DNA from 2 places in the Arthrobacter sp. LjRoot78 genome. Region 1 is predicted to be linked to the other one. Evidence: riboswitches for the same ligand, from Rfam matches in the RefSeq annotation. Region 1 holds a riboswitch; the other holds the start of a gene.
What was found. A riboswitch is a leader RNA that binds a small molecule or an ion and turns the genes downstream of it on or off. The one in region 1 is predicted to bind S-adenosylmethionine.
Positions count from the first base shown of each region.

Region 2: another riboswitch for S-adenosylmethionine. It lies ahead of ACSQ1X_RS13535 (aminotransferase class V-fold PLP-dependent enzyme); the one in region 1 lies ahead of ACSQ1X_RS19970 (DUF1737 domain-containing protein).

Region 1 covers NZ_CAXUTG020000001.1:4,286,934-4,294,500, reverse strand. The annotation lists gene ACSQ1X_RS19990 (nuclear transport factor 2 family protein) at 12-404, shown strand; gene ACSQ1X_RS19985 (hypothetical protein) at 521-763, opposite strand; gene ACSQ1X_RS19980 (O-succinylhomoserine sulfhydrylase) at 809-2,017, opposite strand; gene ACSQ1X_RS19975 (rhodanese-like domain-containing protein) at 2,018-2,428, opposite strand; gene ACSQ1X_RS19970 (DUF1737 domain-containing protein) at 2,425-2,742, opposite strand; SAM riboswitch class IV at 2,777-2,891, opposite strand; gene ACSQ1X_RS19965 (NtaA/DmoA family FMN-dependent monooxygenase) at 3,124-4,419, shown strand; gene ACSQ1X_RS19960 (aromatic amino acid ammonia-lyase) at 4,424-6,019, shown strand; gene ACSQ1X_RS19955 (PLP-dependent cysteine synthase family protein) at 6,016-7,050, shown strand; gene ACSQ1X_RS19950 (EAL domain-containing protein) at 7,304-7,567, shown strand, end outside.
Region 2 covers NZ_CAXUTG020000001.1:2,906,328-2,913,894, reverse strand. The annotation lists gene smpB (SsrA-binding protein SmpB) at 1-232, shown strand, start outside; RNA gene ssrA (transfer-messenger RNA) at 369-737, shown strand; gene ACSQ1X_RS13565 (hypothetical protein) at 852-986, opposite strand; gene ACSQ1X_RS13560 (hypothetical protein) at 1,066-1,437, opposite strand; gene ACSQ1X_RS13555 (fluoride efflux transporter FluC) at 1,533-1,901, opposite strand; gene ACSQ1X_RS13550 (fluoride efflux transporter FluC) at 1,898-2,314, opposite strand; gene ACSQ1X_RS13545 (metal-dependent transcriptional regulator) at 2,330-3,043, opposite strand; gene ACSQ1X_RS13540 (class I SAM-dependent methyltransferase) at 3,075-3,848, opposite strand; gene ACSQ1X_RS13535 (aminotransferase class V-fold PLP-dependent enzyme) at 3,939-5,351, opposite strand; SAM riboswitch class IV at 5,387-5,500, opposite strand; gene hisN (histidinol-phosphatase) at 5,718-6,530, opposite strand; gene rsgA (ribosome small subunit-dependent GTPase A) at 6,595-7,567, opposite strand, start outside.

The DNA.
Region 1 (7,567 bases):
AGGTACCCGAAATGGGAACCCAGGAGAATGTTGAACTGGTCCGGCGCGGATACGAGGCATTCAGTGCAGGCGATATGGCAACCCTTGGCGAAATGTTCGCGGAGCACGCAGTCTGGCACGTTGCCGGAGACGGCGTGCTGTCCGGAAAGAAGGAGGGACGCGACGCCATCCTGGCCTATTTCGGTGAGCTCGGAACGCGTTCCGGAGGCAACCTGAAGGTGACCGTTGAGGAGATCATCGGCGGGGAAACCAACACCGTTGCGGTCCAGCACAACCGAGCAGAGACCGGCGGCCGGTCCCTGGACCAGGACGGCGCAATCGCATTCCGGGTGGCTGACGGCAAGATTACCGAGGCGCGGGAGTTCTTCCAGGACACTGCGAAAGGCGACGCATTCTGGGGCTAGCCGGAGCTACTCCGAAATCCGACCCGGTACTTCTGCACCTTCGGCGCCGCGGCTGGCGATTCAGTCCGTCTGCCCCACCTGCCAGACGTTGTTATCCCGGCACGAGTCCGGCTTGGTCACTCGTACGTGGCAAGCGGCGAGGACGGATACGGCGGCGACGACGGCGTGGAGGTGCTTTGGGACGCCGGCGCACTCGTACTGGCCGGATCTGAGGCTCCGGCCGAACCGCAGCCCGATACTGCGGTGGCCGCGGCTGCCAGCATCAGAAGCACCGCGGCTGCCCGGGCACGGGCACGGGCTTGGGCGCGGTTCCGGGACAGCCCGGCATCACCATAAGCAATGTCACCAAAGAAGGGCACGCCTTCATCATGGCACTGCAGACACGGTCGTCACAGAAGACCCGGTCAGATCTGCTTGAGTGCCTGCTCCAGGTCGCGGATGAGGTCGTCGACATCCTCGAGTCCAACCGACAACCGGACCACACCGTCGCTGAGCCCGATGGCCGCTCGGCCTTCCGGCCCCATGGCGCGGTGCGTCGTGGTGGCCGGGTGGGTGATGAGCGACTTGGCATCGCCCAGGTTGTTGGAGATGTCGATGATCCGCAGCGCATCCAGCAGCGCGAAGGCGGCCTCCTTCGCCGAACGCCCGGCGGACGGTGAGAGCTCCAGCGTGAGCACGGTGCCGCCGGCCTTCATCTGCTTGGCGGCCAGCTCGTACTGCGGGTGCGACCTCAGCAGCGGGTATTTGACCCAGCTGACGGCCGGCTGCTCCTCCAGCCATCCGGCCAGGCGAAGCGCGGAGGCGGAGGAGTGCTTGACGCGCAGGGCCATGGTCTCCAGGCCCTTGGTCAGCACCCAGGCGTTGAATGCGGACAGTGCAGGCCCGGTGTGGCGCATGAGCTGCTTGACCGGGCCGTCGATGAACTCCTTGGTGCCCAGGATGGCGCCGCCGAGCACCCGTCCCTGGCCGTCGATGTGCTTGGTGCCGGAGTACACAATCACGTCCGCGCCGAGCTCGCCGCAGCGCTGCAGCAGGGGAGTGGCAAAGACGTTGTCGACGACGACCGTCGCCCCGGCCGAGTGGGCCAGTTCGCTGACCGCGGCGATGTCCACGATCTCCTGCATCGGGTTCGACGGCGACTCGAAGAAGACCGCCGTCGTCGGCTCCGCCAACGCGGCCCGCCATTGCTCCAGGTCCGGGCCGTCCACGAACACCGTTTCCACGCCCCAGCGGGGCAGGATCTCATTCAGGATCACAAAGCAGGAGCCGAACAGCGAGCGGGCAGCCACCACGCGGTCGCCCGCGGCCAGCAGCGCACCGAGGGCAGTGAAGACGGCGGACATGCCCGACGCCGTCGCAAAGGACGCCTCCGTGCCCTCGAGCAGCCGGAGCCGCTCCTGGAACGTCGCCACCGACGGGTTGCCGTAGCGGGAGTACACGAACCGTTCGTCTTCGCCCGTGAAGGCGCGTTCGGCGGCTGCCGCGGATTCATACACGAAGCCGGAGTTGAGGAAGATCGGCTCGGCCGTCTCCTGGAAGTTGGTGCGGTCAAGGCCGCCGCGGACAGCCTGGGTGTCGGGGTTCCAGCCGGCGGCGTCGGGATTGAAAGTCACTTAGTTCTTTCCGAGGTTGGTGGGTAGTCCGCGGTTCTTCCAGCCGTTGACGGTGCGCTCGCCATAACGGTCCGGTTCGCCTTCAAAGCCTTCGAGGACGTTGTAGGCCGTGAAGCCGGCCTGCGTGGCGGCGATTGCCGCGGCGACCGAGCGGACGCCGGAACGGCAGAGGAACACCAGTTCAACGCCGGTGTCCTCCGGTGCCTGCTGCTTCAGCTGGTGAATGAAATCCGGGTTGGGGATGCCGCCGGGGAAGGTCCACTGGATGAAGAGGGGATCGTTTTCGGTGGCTTTCGTGTCCGGGATGCCGATGTGGGCCCACTCGCCTTCGGTGCGGACATCCACCAGGACTGCGCCCTGTTCCAGCTTGGCCCAGGCGTCCTGGGGGCTCAGGTCTCCGGCGTAGCTCATGCGTGGCCCTCGAAACCCTCGCCGGGGAAGTCGAGGTCAAACTCAAGTTCGTCCACGGCGGTTGCCACCGCGGCGTCCGAGCTGGCGATGGCTGCGGGCAGGACCACGGCCTGCGCCACGATCACGCTGGTGCCGTTGAACGTGGCCGCCGGGCTCCCGTGCAAAACATAACCATCGGCCAGCGCTGCGGAGATGCGCTCGCAGAAGGAGCGGTCATCGGGGCCGGTGATGAGCCGGTAGGCCAGCTTTTCCTGGGGCAGGTCCTGGGCCGGTAGTTCCTGGCCGGCGGCGGCCGGTTCGGTGGCCGGAGCCAGTGGGGCGGGTGCGTCAGACACGACGGATCTCCTTCTCTCACGCTTGCAGCTCGAATGGGTCGATATGCCGAGTATTCACCTGAGGCACCCCGCCGTGGAAGGAGGGTTGCCGACCGGCCAGTCAGGGCTTGGCACCGGTTCTCATTACTCCCCAAAAACGTAACACTTACGACGGCGGCCTGCACCGCCGTCGTCGTCATCTTCCGTAACGGGAGAGGGCTGAAAGCGGTGCTGGCCCCGTGTTTCCAGTGACCCGTGCGTGACCCCGTACTGCGGTTACAAAAGACCCTGCCGGGAGGATAATGACGGGAGATGAACCGCTGTAACGCCGGATGAAATCAGGCAGCCGTGAATGGATCGAACGGGAATACAGTCAGTCCCATGCTGCACTTCGGTTGGTTTGTGGGTCACGGCTTCGGCGTCCAGGGCTGGGGCACGCCAGGCTACGGCATCGGCTACGACTGGAAAAAGCCCGCCCTGTACCAGCATGCCGTGCGCGAATTCGAGCGGGCCGGGCTGGACCTGTTCATCATCGAAGACTCCCTCACGGTGCCGGACACCTACGGCGGCAGCGCCGAGGTGTCGCTGGCGCAGGCGTCGTTCGCGCCCAAGCACGATCCGCTGGCACTGGTGCCGTACCTGCTCTCCGCCACGGAACACCTGGGCATTGTTCCCACAGTCAGCGCCTCCTTCTACCCGCCGTTCACCGCGGCCCGGCTGCTGGCCACGCTGCAGCATTTCTCCAACGGCCAGGTGGGCTGGAACGTGGTGACCTCCGGCAGTGACCTGGCCGCGCAGAACTACGGCCTGGACCAGCAGATCGAGCACGACCTCCGCTACGAGAAAGCAGAGGAATTTGTGGACGTGGTGCGCAAGCTCTGGCGCAGCTGGGAGCCGGACGCCATTGTGGAGGACGCGGACGCCGGCGTCTTCGCGGACCACACGAAGGTCCACCCCATCAACCACGACGGCGAGTTCTTCAAGGTCCGCGGACCGCTGAACACCGCGCCGCTACCCGAGGAACCGGTGCTGGTGCAGGCCGGGGCATCCCCGCGCGGCAAAGCGTTCGCGGGTGCCAACACGGACGTCGCCATCGCCCTGGCCAGGGGTGCGGACGGCATGAAGGCCTACCGGGACTCGATCCGGGCCGAGGCGGCAGCGGCAGGGAGGAACCCCGACGACGTCAAGGTGCTGTTCGTCCTCAAACCCACCGTGGTTGGGTCCCGGGCAGAAGCGGACGAACTCCGGGAGCAGCGGCGCCGGCTCACGCAGCGCGACATCGACAGCCAGCTGAACTCCATCTCGTATCTCTCCGTCATCGACTTCAAACAGTTCGACCTCGACGCCCCGCTCCCCGAACTCACCACGAACAGCAACCAGGGCACCCTGGATCACTTCACCAAAGCCGGTCCGCCCGGCTCCACGCTGCGCCAGCTCCTGCAGGCGCGCAGCGGCGGCGCCGGGGACAGCATCATCGGCACCGCCGAGGACATTGCGGACTACCTCGAGGAGACAGGGGCCACGGTGGGCGGAGACGGGTTCCTGTTCTCCGGCTTCGTGGACCCGGCCACCGTTCACGGGGTGCTGGACCGCCTGGCGCCCGTGCTGCGGCGCCGCGGGCTGCTCCGGACAAGCTACGGCGACGGCGGCTTCCGCCGGAACCTGCTGGACTTCTAGTCCGATGGGCAACGGCAGCGGCAACTTCCTGATCGGTACGGCGCACCTGCGTGCCAGGGACATCGCCGAGGCCGCGGCTGACCCGGCCGTGAAGTTCGTCCTCAGCACGGACGCCCTGGAAATGATCGGGCGCTCGCGCGAGGTGGTGGAGCAGGCCATCGACTCCGGCCACCGCGTCTACGGACTCAATACGCTGCTGGGCTCCGGGCGGGACACCGCTGTGGAAGAGAAGTCGATCCTTGCCTACCAGGTTCAGGTGGTGCGGTACCACAACAGCGGCGTGGGGGACCTGCTGGGCGCCGACGAGGTCAGGGCCGTGATCCTGGCGCGGCTGGTGGGCTTCAGCCGCGGCGGCTCCGGAGTCCGGCCGGAAACAGCCCGCTTCTACGCTGACATGCTTAACCGGGGTGTGGTCCCCGCCGTCCCCCGCGAAGGATCCGTTGGTTCCGCCGACCTCACCCACCTGGCCGCAGTGGCCGCCGTCGCCATCGGGGAGGGCCAGGCTGTCAGCGCGGACGGGCAGCTGGTGCCCGGCGGGCAGGCGCTGGCCGACGCCGGGCTGGCTCCGCTGGAACTGGCGCCCGGCGAGGCCCTGGCCCTGGTCAGCTCCAACTCCTATTCCATCGGTGTCGGCGCGCTGGTGCTGCACCGCATACTGCGGCTCGCCGATCTTGCCGACACGGCGCTCGCGCTGTCGCTTGAGGCGACGGCAAGGCATGACGGCGGGGGCAACCTCAGCCCGTTTTCGCCAGCGGTGCAGGCTGCCAAAGCCGTGCACGGTCAGGCGGTCACGGCGGCCCACGTGCTGGGGCTCCTGGAGGGAGGCTGGCTGGAGGACCACACCCGGAAGGTTTCCGTGCAGGACGCGCTGTCCTTCCGGGCGGCGCCCCAGACCCACGGTGCTGTCCGGTGGCAGGTCACTTCTCTGGAAGACGCCCTGGAGGTGGAGCTCAACGGCCGGGGCGACAACCCGCTCACCGACGTCGGCTCCGGGCGGATGGTGTCCGGCGGGAACTTCCAGCCCATGCAGCTGGCCCTGGCATTCGAGGCGCTGCGCCTGGGACTGGCCCATCTGGGGATCAGCAGCGAACGCCGGATTGCCAAGCTTTACCCGCCGCAGCGCCTGATCCGCCAGCGGCACCTCGAGGCTGCCAGGAACGGAGCCACGCTGGAGCCCGAAGAACTGCCCGGGCTGCTCTGGTATTCGGCGGCCGGCCTGCTGTCCGAGCTCAAGGTCCTCGCGGCGCCGGCCACGCTGGGGGCGCCCACGCTCTCCGCGGACATCGAAGACCACTCCACCCTGGCGCCGCTGGCCCTCCAGTTGCTGGAGCGTTCCGTGGACGCCGCCGGGAAGTTGCTCGCGATCGAGGCTCTGACCGCCGCGTACCTGCTGGGCGGGGCGGAAGCCCGTGCGGTGCGGCCGCTCGGAAAGGGGACTGCCGCCGTCGTCGCCCGTCTGTCCGGCCTCCTGGCCCGGCATCTGCCGGCGGCAGCGCTCGTAGAACAGGCTTCCGTAGAACTGGACGGCTTCCTAGGCGCCGGCTTCCTGGGCGCCGCATTCGACGACGGCCCCGCCGGCAGCACGGAAAGGCAACGATGAGCATCATGACAGGCAGGCACGCGGTTCAGGCCGCTGATGTTGCGGCGGACGCCGCAGCTGTCCTGGCGCAGGTGGGAAACACGCCGCTGGTGCCGCTGGATGTCCTCTCCAAAGGCCTCGGCAGCACTGTGTACGTCAAGCTCGAATCGGATAACCCGGGCGGCTCCATCAAGGACCGGACGGCCCTGAGCATGGTCCGCGCGGCTGAGCGGAGCGGTGAGCTCCGGCCGGGGGCAACCATTGTGGAGAGCACCTCGGGGAACACCGGGATCGGGCTGGCGCTCATCGGCGCGCTGACGGGGCATCCTGTGGTGGTGGTCACCGGGGACACCATCTCATCCGAGAAACTCGCCGCGCTGCACCGTTACGGCGCCAGGGTGGTGGTGACGGACTGGACGGCGCCGTCGGAGTCGCCGGAGAACGCACGGGCCGTTGCGGCGCGGATCACGGCCGAGAACCCGGGCGCCTGGCGGCCTCAGCAGTTCGACAACCCGGCAAACCCGCGGGCCCACTACGAAGGGACCGCGCCGGAGATCTGGCAGCAGACGGCCGGGAAAGTGACCCATTTCGTGGCCGGAATCGGCACGGGCGGAACCATCAGCGGCAACGGCCGGTACCTGAAGGAAAAGACCGGCGGCCACGTCGAGGTGATCGCCGCGGATCCCGTTGGTTCGGTGTACAGCGGGGGCCATCCCGGGGAGATCCTGGTGGACGGCGTGGGGAACTCCTGGCCGGAAGCCGAATGGCCCAAAATTTTCGACCGCAGCGTCGTGGACCGCTTCCTCCGCGTTCCGAACAACGAGGTGTACACCACGGAGCACCGGCTGCTGAACGAAGAGGGCCTGTCCCTCGGGCCCTCTTCCGGGCTTGCCGTGGCCGCCGCCCTGAGGGTGGCGCGCGCCGCGCCGCATGGCTCGGTGGTGGTGGCAATAGCGCCCGACGCCGGCAGCAACTATTTGAGCAAGGCTTTCAACCCGGTGTGGCTGGCAGATAACCACATCCATCTGGCAGCGGAATTCGTGGAGGAATAGGCCGCGTGCTTAGCATTACGACTCGGATACAGCTACAGACAGACAGACCGGTCTCGTTGTACGCTTTTGAAACGTTCGTGGTTCCCGCATCCGCGAATCGGCATGCGGTGTTTTCAAGGACGGGTCCCGGGCTCAGCCGGGACCAGCACTTATAAAGGAATAAACCATGTCAATGGATGAGACTTCTTTTCCAGCATTGACCGATGGGGAAACGACTGCGTACCGGGGACCCCAGTCGATCCCGCCTTCGGACGTGAGTGACCCGACGATCCGTGGCCAGGCGTGGAACATCATCGAGTCTGTACTGGATGACGCCACTCCGCAGAGCGAGTGGGCGCGCGAACAGTTGCGCAGCCGGATGGAATCGAACCCGGGGAATCCCGAACGCGCCCTCCTGGAACATTTGATGGCCACGCGGAGCATCACGGGCCAGGAGTCGGACGACTCTGAGGCCAACCTGCCCAGCCCTGACCTGCCCGTGCCCGATGAGGACTACGGCGCTACAGTGCTGTTCACC
Region 2 (7,567 bases), 1.4 Mb from region 1:
GAGACGGCGCAAACTGTTGTTGCACCGCGAGGAACTAACCAAGATCTCGCACAAGGTCCGCGAATCAGGCTTCACCATCGTGCCGCTCCAGCTCTACTTCCTGGACGGCAAAGCGAAAGTGGAGATCGGCGTCGCCCGCGGTAAGAAGGAATACGACAAGCGGCAGACGCTCCGCGAGCAGCAGGACAAGCGCGAAGCGCTGCGCGTCATGCGCGAAAAGAACCGCAGCTGAACCTGGCCGCGGAGCGGCTGCGAACGTCGGGGAATGATTCCGGGCGGCAGTGCGTTATGATAGGTAGTCCGGGAAGGAACGGCGTGGATTCCGCAAAGAATCCGCAAGGAACCTGACCGGTTTGGTAACAAAATACGGGGATGATCGGTTTCGACGATGTTAGTCGCGACAGGTGAAGCGGGCCGAGGATGCAGAATTATCTCGTAAACGCTGTCTGCAAAACAATAAGTGCCAAACAAACGCGCACTGACTTCGCTCTCGCTGCCTAAGCAGTAAGACAGTCCGTCAGCCCGGGATTGCTATCGTCCCGGATCCTGGCGTCATTAAGATAGCCACTGCTGTTTACCTTCGTCATTGGGGTGAACGGGACTCTTAAATGACTGGGCCCGGATCAGCTACTCGTTTGCAGGATAGCTGGGGCCGAGAAAATCCGACGCAAACTGCGCCCGGAGAAGCCCTGACAACACGACATCGGACGGGGGTTCAATTCCCCCCATCTCCACCATCGGGACGGCGGCAACGCGGTCCCACCCCGTGCAAAAGGCCGGAAGCGAAAGCTTCCGGCCTTTTGTTTTCGGCACCGATCTGGCATTCTCCAGCGGCCGTCCGCGGCCCCGGGTCAGCGCTTCTTGATGTGCGCGACGGGGTCCACGTGGGTGTCCAGCTCATGCTTGGACTTCTTTTCGGCCCTCTTTTGCTTGATGGACTTGTCCGACTTCTTGGTAACCTGCCGGTGCGGCGATTTGTCAGGCATGTCGCCCTCCCTAACGTCGGGGCCCTCGAATAGGCCCCGTGCTTGTAAGGTACGCCTGTTTTGTCCCGAATGTAACTGGTCAGGAACCCGGCACTTCAACGTCGACGATGCCGACGAACCGGCTCCCGATGCCCTCGTATTCACTACGGACCAGACCCGGCAGGACCGGGGGCAGGTCCGACGCCGCGTGATGGACGCAGCAGACATACGTGAACGGCGGCCACCATTTCTTGGGCCGGGCGGCTTCCGAGAAACCGCAGACCGCGCAGGTCAGCTGGACCCAGACCGGCCGCTTGCCGGTCCGGTTTGCCTTGGACTGGACGAGCCAGGCCGGGGGATTGTCCAGGAGTTCGGACAGTTCGGCGTCCGACAGCCTGGCGGGGATACCGTGACGGTGTGCCATTTCCAGCGGGATGTCGAGGATTTGAGCTGCTTCACGTCGCGTAACCATCGTTTAACGATACGGGATGCGGGGCCGCTCCTCGTTCACGACGGCGGGACTCCGGCGCAGAGGCCGGGTCTCCACACGCTGTCGGCCGGCAAGCCTCAGCCAGAGATGGCAATTCCCGCGGCGGCGGCGCTGAGCCCGGCCACGAGGTTGACCGTGACGTTCAGGGCAGCTGCAACGTACCGCACCTCACTGACCAGCCGGATGGTGGCAGTGGTCCAGGAACTGAAGGTTGTCAGCCCGCCGGCCAGCCCGGTGGCGATCGCCGCATGCCATTCCCCGCCGAGCCCCAGCCTGCCGGTAACGCCCAGGGAAAGGCCGATGATCAGCGACCCGATGACATTGACCACCAGGGTAGCCCAGGGCCAGTGCCGGCGGTCGCCAGCGCGGTGCGCGAAGTACGTGTCGACGGAGAACCTGAGCAGGCCTCCTGCAACGCCGAAAATTCCTACCAGCAGCGCTGTCATGATCCACCTGTCCGGTCGCTCAGGGCCTTGCCTGCTTTCCAGCCCGCGGCGGCCGCACCGAGACCCAGAACCAGCGAGAGGCCGAGATAGATCAGCCAGGTCACGTGCTGCCCGGAACGGGCCTCCTGGTTAACGGAAAAGACCACGGCGGAGAAAGTTGTGAACGAGCCCAGCAGCCCGGGCCCAATCCCCGCCCGCAGCCAGAACGCTGTCCTGGGGCGTGCCATCCACACCGTGGTGAGCGCGGCAAGGACAAAGCTTCCGCAAACGTTGATGGCCAAGGTGGTCCACGGGATCGCGCCAGGGGGTTCGGGCAGGAGGACGCCCAGACCGTAGCGGAGTTCCGTCCCCACGAGAGCCCCGAGGGCGACTGCCGTCCAGGCACGCCAGCCGGCGCTTCTGAGGGCCTTCATTCAGGCGGCACGCATTCAGGCGTCCGCCAGCCGGCATCCGGCGTGGCGTGAATCGCTGTATACCCACAGCGCTGACGACACCTCATCGGCGAGGTCGAATTCGCGGCCGGCTCCGGCAGCGCCGATCCGGACCACCAGTGCGCCGCCGAAGGGTTTCCGGCCAAGCACTTCGATGTCGGCATCGAGATCGATCTCCTGCGCGGAAAGATAGCGCAGGAGTTCGGGGTTGTCGTCGCTGATCCGGGTGATCCGGCCTGTGTGGCCGTCGTCGAGTTCGCTCATCCGATGGGCGTGCGGCATATGGACCGTGCCGTCCGCTGCCGGGATGGGGTCACCGTGCGGGTCGCGCAGGGGATCGCCGAGCTTGCGGGCCATCCGCTCGATGAAGGTATCCGACACTGCGTGTTCCAGGAGTTCGGCTTCGTCGTGGACTTCATCCCAGCTGTAGCCGAGTTCCTGGACGAGGTAGGTCTCAATCAGGCGGTGACGCCGGACCATCGAGAGCGCGAGGCGGATTCCGTCCGCCGTGAGCGTGATGGCGCTGTACGGCTTGTGGTCAACCAGGCCCTGGTCCTTGAGTTTGCGGACCATCTCCGAGACCGAGGAGTTTGCGACGCCAAGCCGCTGGGCCAGCTGCGAGGACGTGATGGGCTTGTCCTGCCACTCCGTAAAGGAGTAGATGACCTTGACGTAGTCCTCGATGGAGGAGGAGGGCGCGCTGGTCTTCACGAGTCCAAGCCTACCGCTTTGGCTGCGGCACTCATGCTTTGAACGCCCGCCAGGTCTGGGTGAGGTAGGGAAGTCCGATGGTGTCCGCCGGGGAATGGCCCAGGTGCTCGTGGAGGTACCAGTCCAGGTTGTGGCGGACCTTTGCGCGCGTACTTTCGCCGGCCGCGAGGTAATAGCTGCGGGACTTTGCCAGTTCGACGATGTCTCCGGTGGTCACTGAGTCTTCCCAGCGTGTCAGGTGGCTCTCAAGCCCGGCAAACTCCGGCCCGATTGCGGGACGGAAGTCCGGCTTGTGCACGTCCCCTGCATGCATGATCCGGGACAAGCGGTGGACCCACGGGACGGACGTATCCAGCTGATTCCACACCAGTCCCAGCACGCCGGCAGGGCGGAGGATGCGGGACAGTTCGGTGCTTGCCAGGAGGGGATCGCACCAGTGCCAGGCCTGGGCAACAACGACGACGTCGAACGCCGCGTCCGGGAGTCCGGTTGCCTCCGCTGTGCCCTCCGTCGCTGGAACTCCCGGCAGGACGAGGCGCAGTTGGGCGAGCATGTCCGGTGAAGGATCCACCGCGGAGACTGCCAGCCCGCGTTGCACCAGCAATGCGGTGTACTTGCCCGTCCCCGCCCCAATGTCAGCGGCGTCGGACACTCCGGCGATCCCGCCGACGCTTTCGATCAGCCAGTCCGCAGAGTCGCCAGGGTAGCTTGGGCGGACCCGGTCGTAGTGTTCACCGCCGTCCTGGAAGCTTTGGCCGAGCTCGTGCCGGCGCTGGTGGTGCAGTTTGGGGCCTCCCCGTGCCACGTGCAATCTCCTTCGGGCAGGCTGGAATTCTTACCCCTCGAATTTACCGCACAGACCGTGTCCCCAGTCCTCGGGCCTCAGGCCCAACGCTCAGTCGTCGGTGCAGGGCGCCGCGCCGGCGGTGCCGGGGGTATTGGGCGCCCATTCCGGGTAGCTGCGGGTGTCGTTGGCCGGCACCCAGCGGCCCGCGTCCACAACGTAGTCCCAGCCCAGGCCCGTGCGGCGGAGTTCCTCAATGCCAGCGAGCAGGCGCTGGGCGTCCTCCAGCCGGGATCCGACGCCGAAGCTTGCGCGGAGCGAGCCCGAGGGCAGTCCCAGCCGCTTGAGCAGCGGGTGGGCGCAGAAGCGGCCGTCCCGCAGGCCCACGCCGTGTTCGGCGGAGAGGTAGGCCGCAACAAGGCCCGCGTCGTAGCCGGCGACGGAGAAGTTGACCACCCCGATCGTGTCATTGGTGTCGCTGAAGATCTGGTGCACCGTGACGCCGTCGATCCTCTGCAGCCCCTCCACGAGGAAGGACCGGATGGCGGTCTCGTGGGCGTGCCACAGCTCCTGGTCCAGAGCGCCGATGACCTGCGTGGCGCGGGCAAGGGTGGCGGCGCCGAGCACGTTGGGCGAGCCGCCCTCATGCCGTGCCGGTCCCGTGGCCCAGCTGACGGAATCCAGCCGGGCCTCGCGGACCGCTCCGCCGCCTGCCAGGTGGGGGGTCCCGGCGTCGAGCCAGTCCGGCCGGCCCACGAGGACGCCGGAGCCGAAGGGTGCATACAGCTTGTGACCCGAGAAGGCGAGGTAGTCGACGTCGTCCGCTGCGATGTCGATGCGGCGGTGCGGGGCCAGTTGCGCCGCGTCCACCACAATCCTTGCGCCGTGTTCGTGCGCCAAAGCGGCCAGTTCACGGATCGGAAGGATTTCGCCGGTGACATTGGAGGCGCCGGTGACGGCCAGCAGGCTGATGTCACCCTGCCGGAGTTCAGTGCGCAGGCTCTCCAGGGTTGCCTTCAGGGTGGACGCGGCAACCACGCTGCGGTGCGGCACGCCCTGCCAGGGGAGCAGGTTGGCGTGGTGCTCGATGTCCAGGTAGAGCACTTCACCGGTGTGGCGGCCGTCCGCCACCGGCAGGCAGCCCGCCAGCAGGTTCAGGGAGTCGGTGGTGTTCCTGGTGAAAATGACGGAATCGTCCGGCCTGCCGCCCACGAAGCCGCGGACGATATTCCGCGCGTTTTCGTACACGGACGTGCTGATCTGCGAAGCGTAGCCCGCGCCTCGGTGCACGCTGGCGTAGTACGGCAGGATTTCGTTGAGGTAGGCCGAGACGACGGACAGTGCCGGTGCCGACGCGCCGTAGTCCAGGTTCGCGTAGCGGACGTGGCCGCCCTGGATCAGCGGAGCCTGGATCTCCGCGCCGGTGACGGCCGAGAGGGGGCGCCGGGCGACGCTGAACCGTTCATCCAGACGGGCTGGGGCGGGGGCGGTTCCGGAGTTTGCGGGGAACGTGGCAGTAGTCATGGGGACCTCACTGTAAAGGGACCCCTCACTCCGGGGATCCGCGCTTGCCGGGTCCGTTCCGGACCGGCCTGGTCGTCACCCGGGGCACCCCACCGCGAATGGAGGGTTGCCGGCCAGCAAACCGGGGTTTAGCGCTGGCACTCGTGACCTGTTTCGAGATTAGGACATTGACAGCGCCGCGGGAAAGTTGCGGCAATTATTAAGCACTTTGTTACGCGAGGCAGAAGAATGGCGTTGCGGCCGAACAAAGGACGGCGGACGCACCCTTGGGAGGGGCGTCCGCCGTCGTTTATTCGGCACTGCGTTCATTCGGCGCTGCGTTGATCTGCCGCCCTCGCGCCTAGCGACCGGGGGGTGCGCTGCGCGTCAGAGGAGGTCGTCGAGGTCCGGGTTCAGGCGCTTGAGGACCTCCGAATGGAGGATCGAGTTGGTGGCGAGGGCATTCCCGCCGAAGGGGCCGTCCACTCCCTCCAGCGAAGTGAAGCGGCCTCCGGCTTCGGTGACAATGGGCACCAGGGCGGCCATGTCGTAGAGGTTCAGTTCCGGCTCGCAGGCGATGTCCACGGACCCTTCGGCCACCATGCAATAAGACCAGAAGTCGCCGTAGGCCCGGGTCCGCCAGACGTCCTCCGTGAGGCCCAGGAATTCATCCAGGTTGCCGCGTTCCTTCCAGCCGCTAAGGCTCGAGTAGGAGAGGGAGGCGTCCGAGAGCTTGGACACGTTCGAAACCTTCAGCCGGGTGGCTGCCGCAAGCGACCGTCCCATGTAGGCGCCAGCCCCTTTAGCGGCCCACCAGCGCTTTCCCAGCGCCGGTGCGCTGACCAGGCCGACCACCGGCTCGCCCTCATCCACGAGGGCGATCAGGGTGGCCCACACCGGCACGCCGCGCACGAAGTTCTTGGTGCCGTCGATCGGATCGATGATCCAGCGGCGGGAACCGTGCCCGGAGCTGCCGAATTCTTCGCCGAGGACGGCATCCCGCGGGCGGGAACGGGACAGCTGGCCGCGGATGGACTCTTCAGCTGATTTGTCAGCATCCGTGACCGGGGTCAGGTCCGGTTTGGTTTCAATCTGAAGGTCCAGCGCCTTGAAGCGGCTCATGGTCTGGGAGTCGACAGAGTCAGCCAGTACATGGGCGAGGCGCAGGTCGTCGTTGTAGCTCGAAGCGGGTTGGGTCATGGTTCCAAACTACCGTCTCTGTGGCCGGCCGGGCGGGATGTCAGGTCCCTGGCCCCTCCGCCTGCTACGAAACGATGCCGAGTTCCTTCGCTTCCTGAGCTTCCATCCGGGGATCGGTGCCGAGCAACCGCCGCAGGGACGCAAGACGCGCCGCGCCGGACGGCCCTGCGTGTCCTTCGGCCACCCAGGCGTCCACGCCGCAGTTGACGGCGGATGCATCATGCTTGCAGCCGCGTTCGCAGGCATCCGTGCCGGGTTCGAGGTCGGGGAACGAACGCAGGATCCGGTCCGGATCGACGTGGGCAAGGCCGAATGACCGGATACCCGGGGTGTCAATAATCCAGCTTCCGGCGGGCGCGTCACTGATCCGCAGGGCAAGTGCCGACGACGACGTGTGCCGTCCCCGCCCGGTGACGGCGTTGACTCCTCCGGTGGCCCGCTCAGCGCCGGTCAGGGCATTGACCATGGTGGACTTCCCCACGCCCGAATGCCCAAGCATGACGGTGACCTTGCCGTCGAGGTGTGAACGGAGCTGCGAGACGGCGTCGCTGTCGAGGCGCGCGGACAGCCCGTCGTCCGAGCGGGCATCGATGCCGGAGGCGGCGGCGTCGGCGGTCCGGCTGATGATGACCGGGAAATCAAGGTGCCGGTAGTTGGACAGGAGCTCGGTGGGATCCTTGACATCCGCCTTGGTGACCAGCAGCAGCGGCTCGATGCCGGCGTCGTATGCCGCCACCAGGGCGCGGTCGATAAATCCTGTGCGGGGTTCCGGATTGGCGGCGGCGACCACCACCACGAGCTGGTCCGCATTCGCCACGACCGCCCGCTCAATCGGATCCGTGTCGTCGGCGCTGCGCCGCAAAAGGGTGCGCCGGTCCTGGATCTTCACGAGCCGGGCAAGGGTGTCGGGCTCTCCGGAAACATCACCCACCAGGGACACGAAGTCCCCGGCCACTACCGGCGAACGACGCAGCTCGCGTGCCCGCGCGGCGACCACGATGCGCTCGTTGCCGCTGTCTTCGCCCACCACCGCCGTG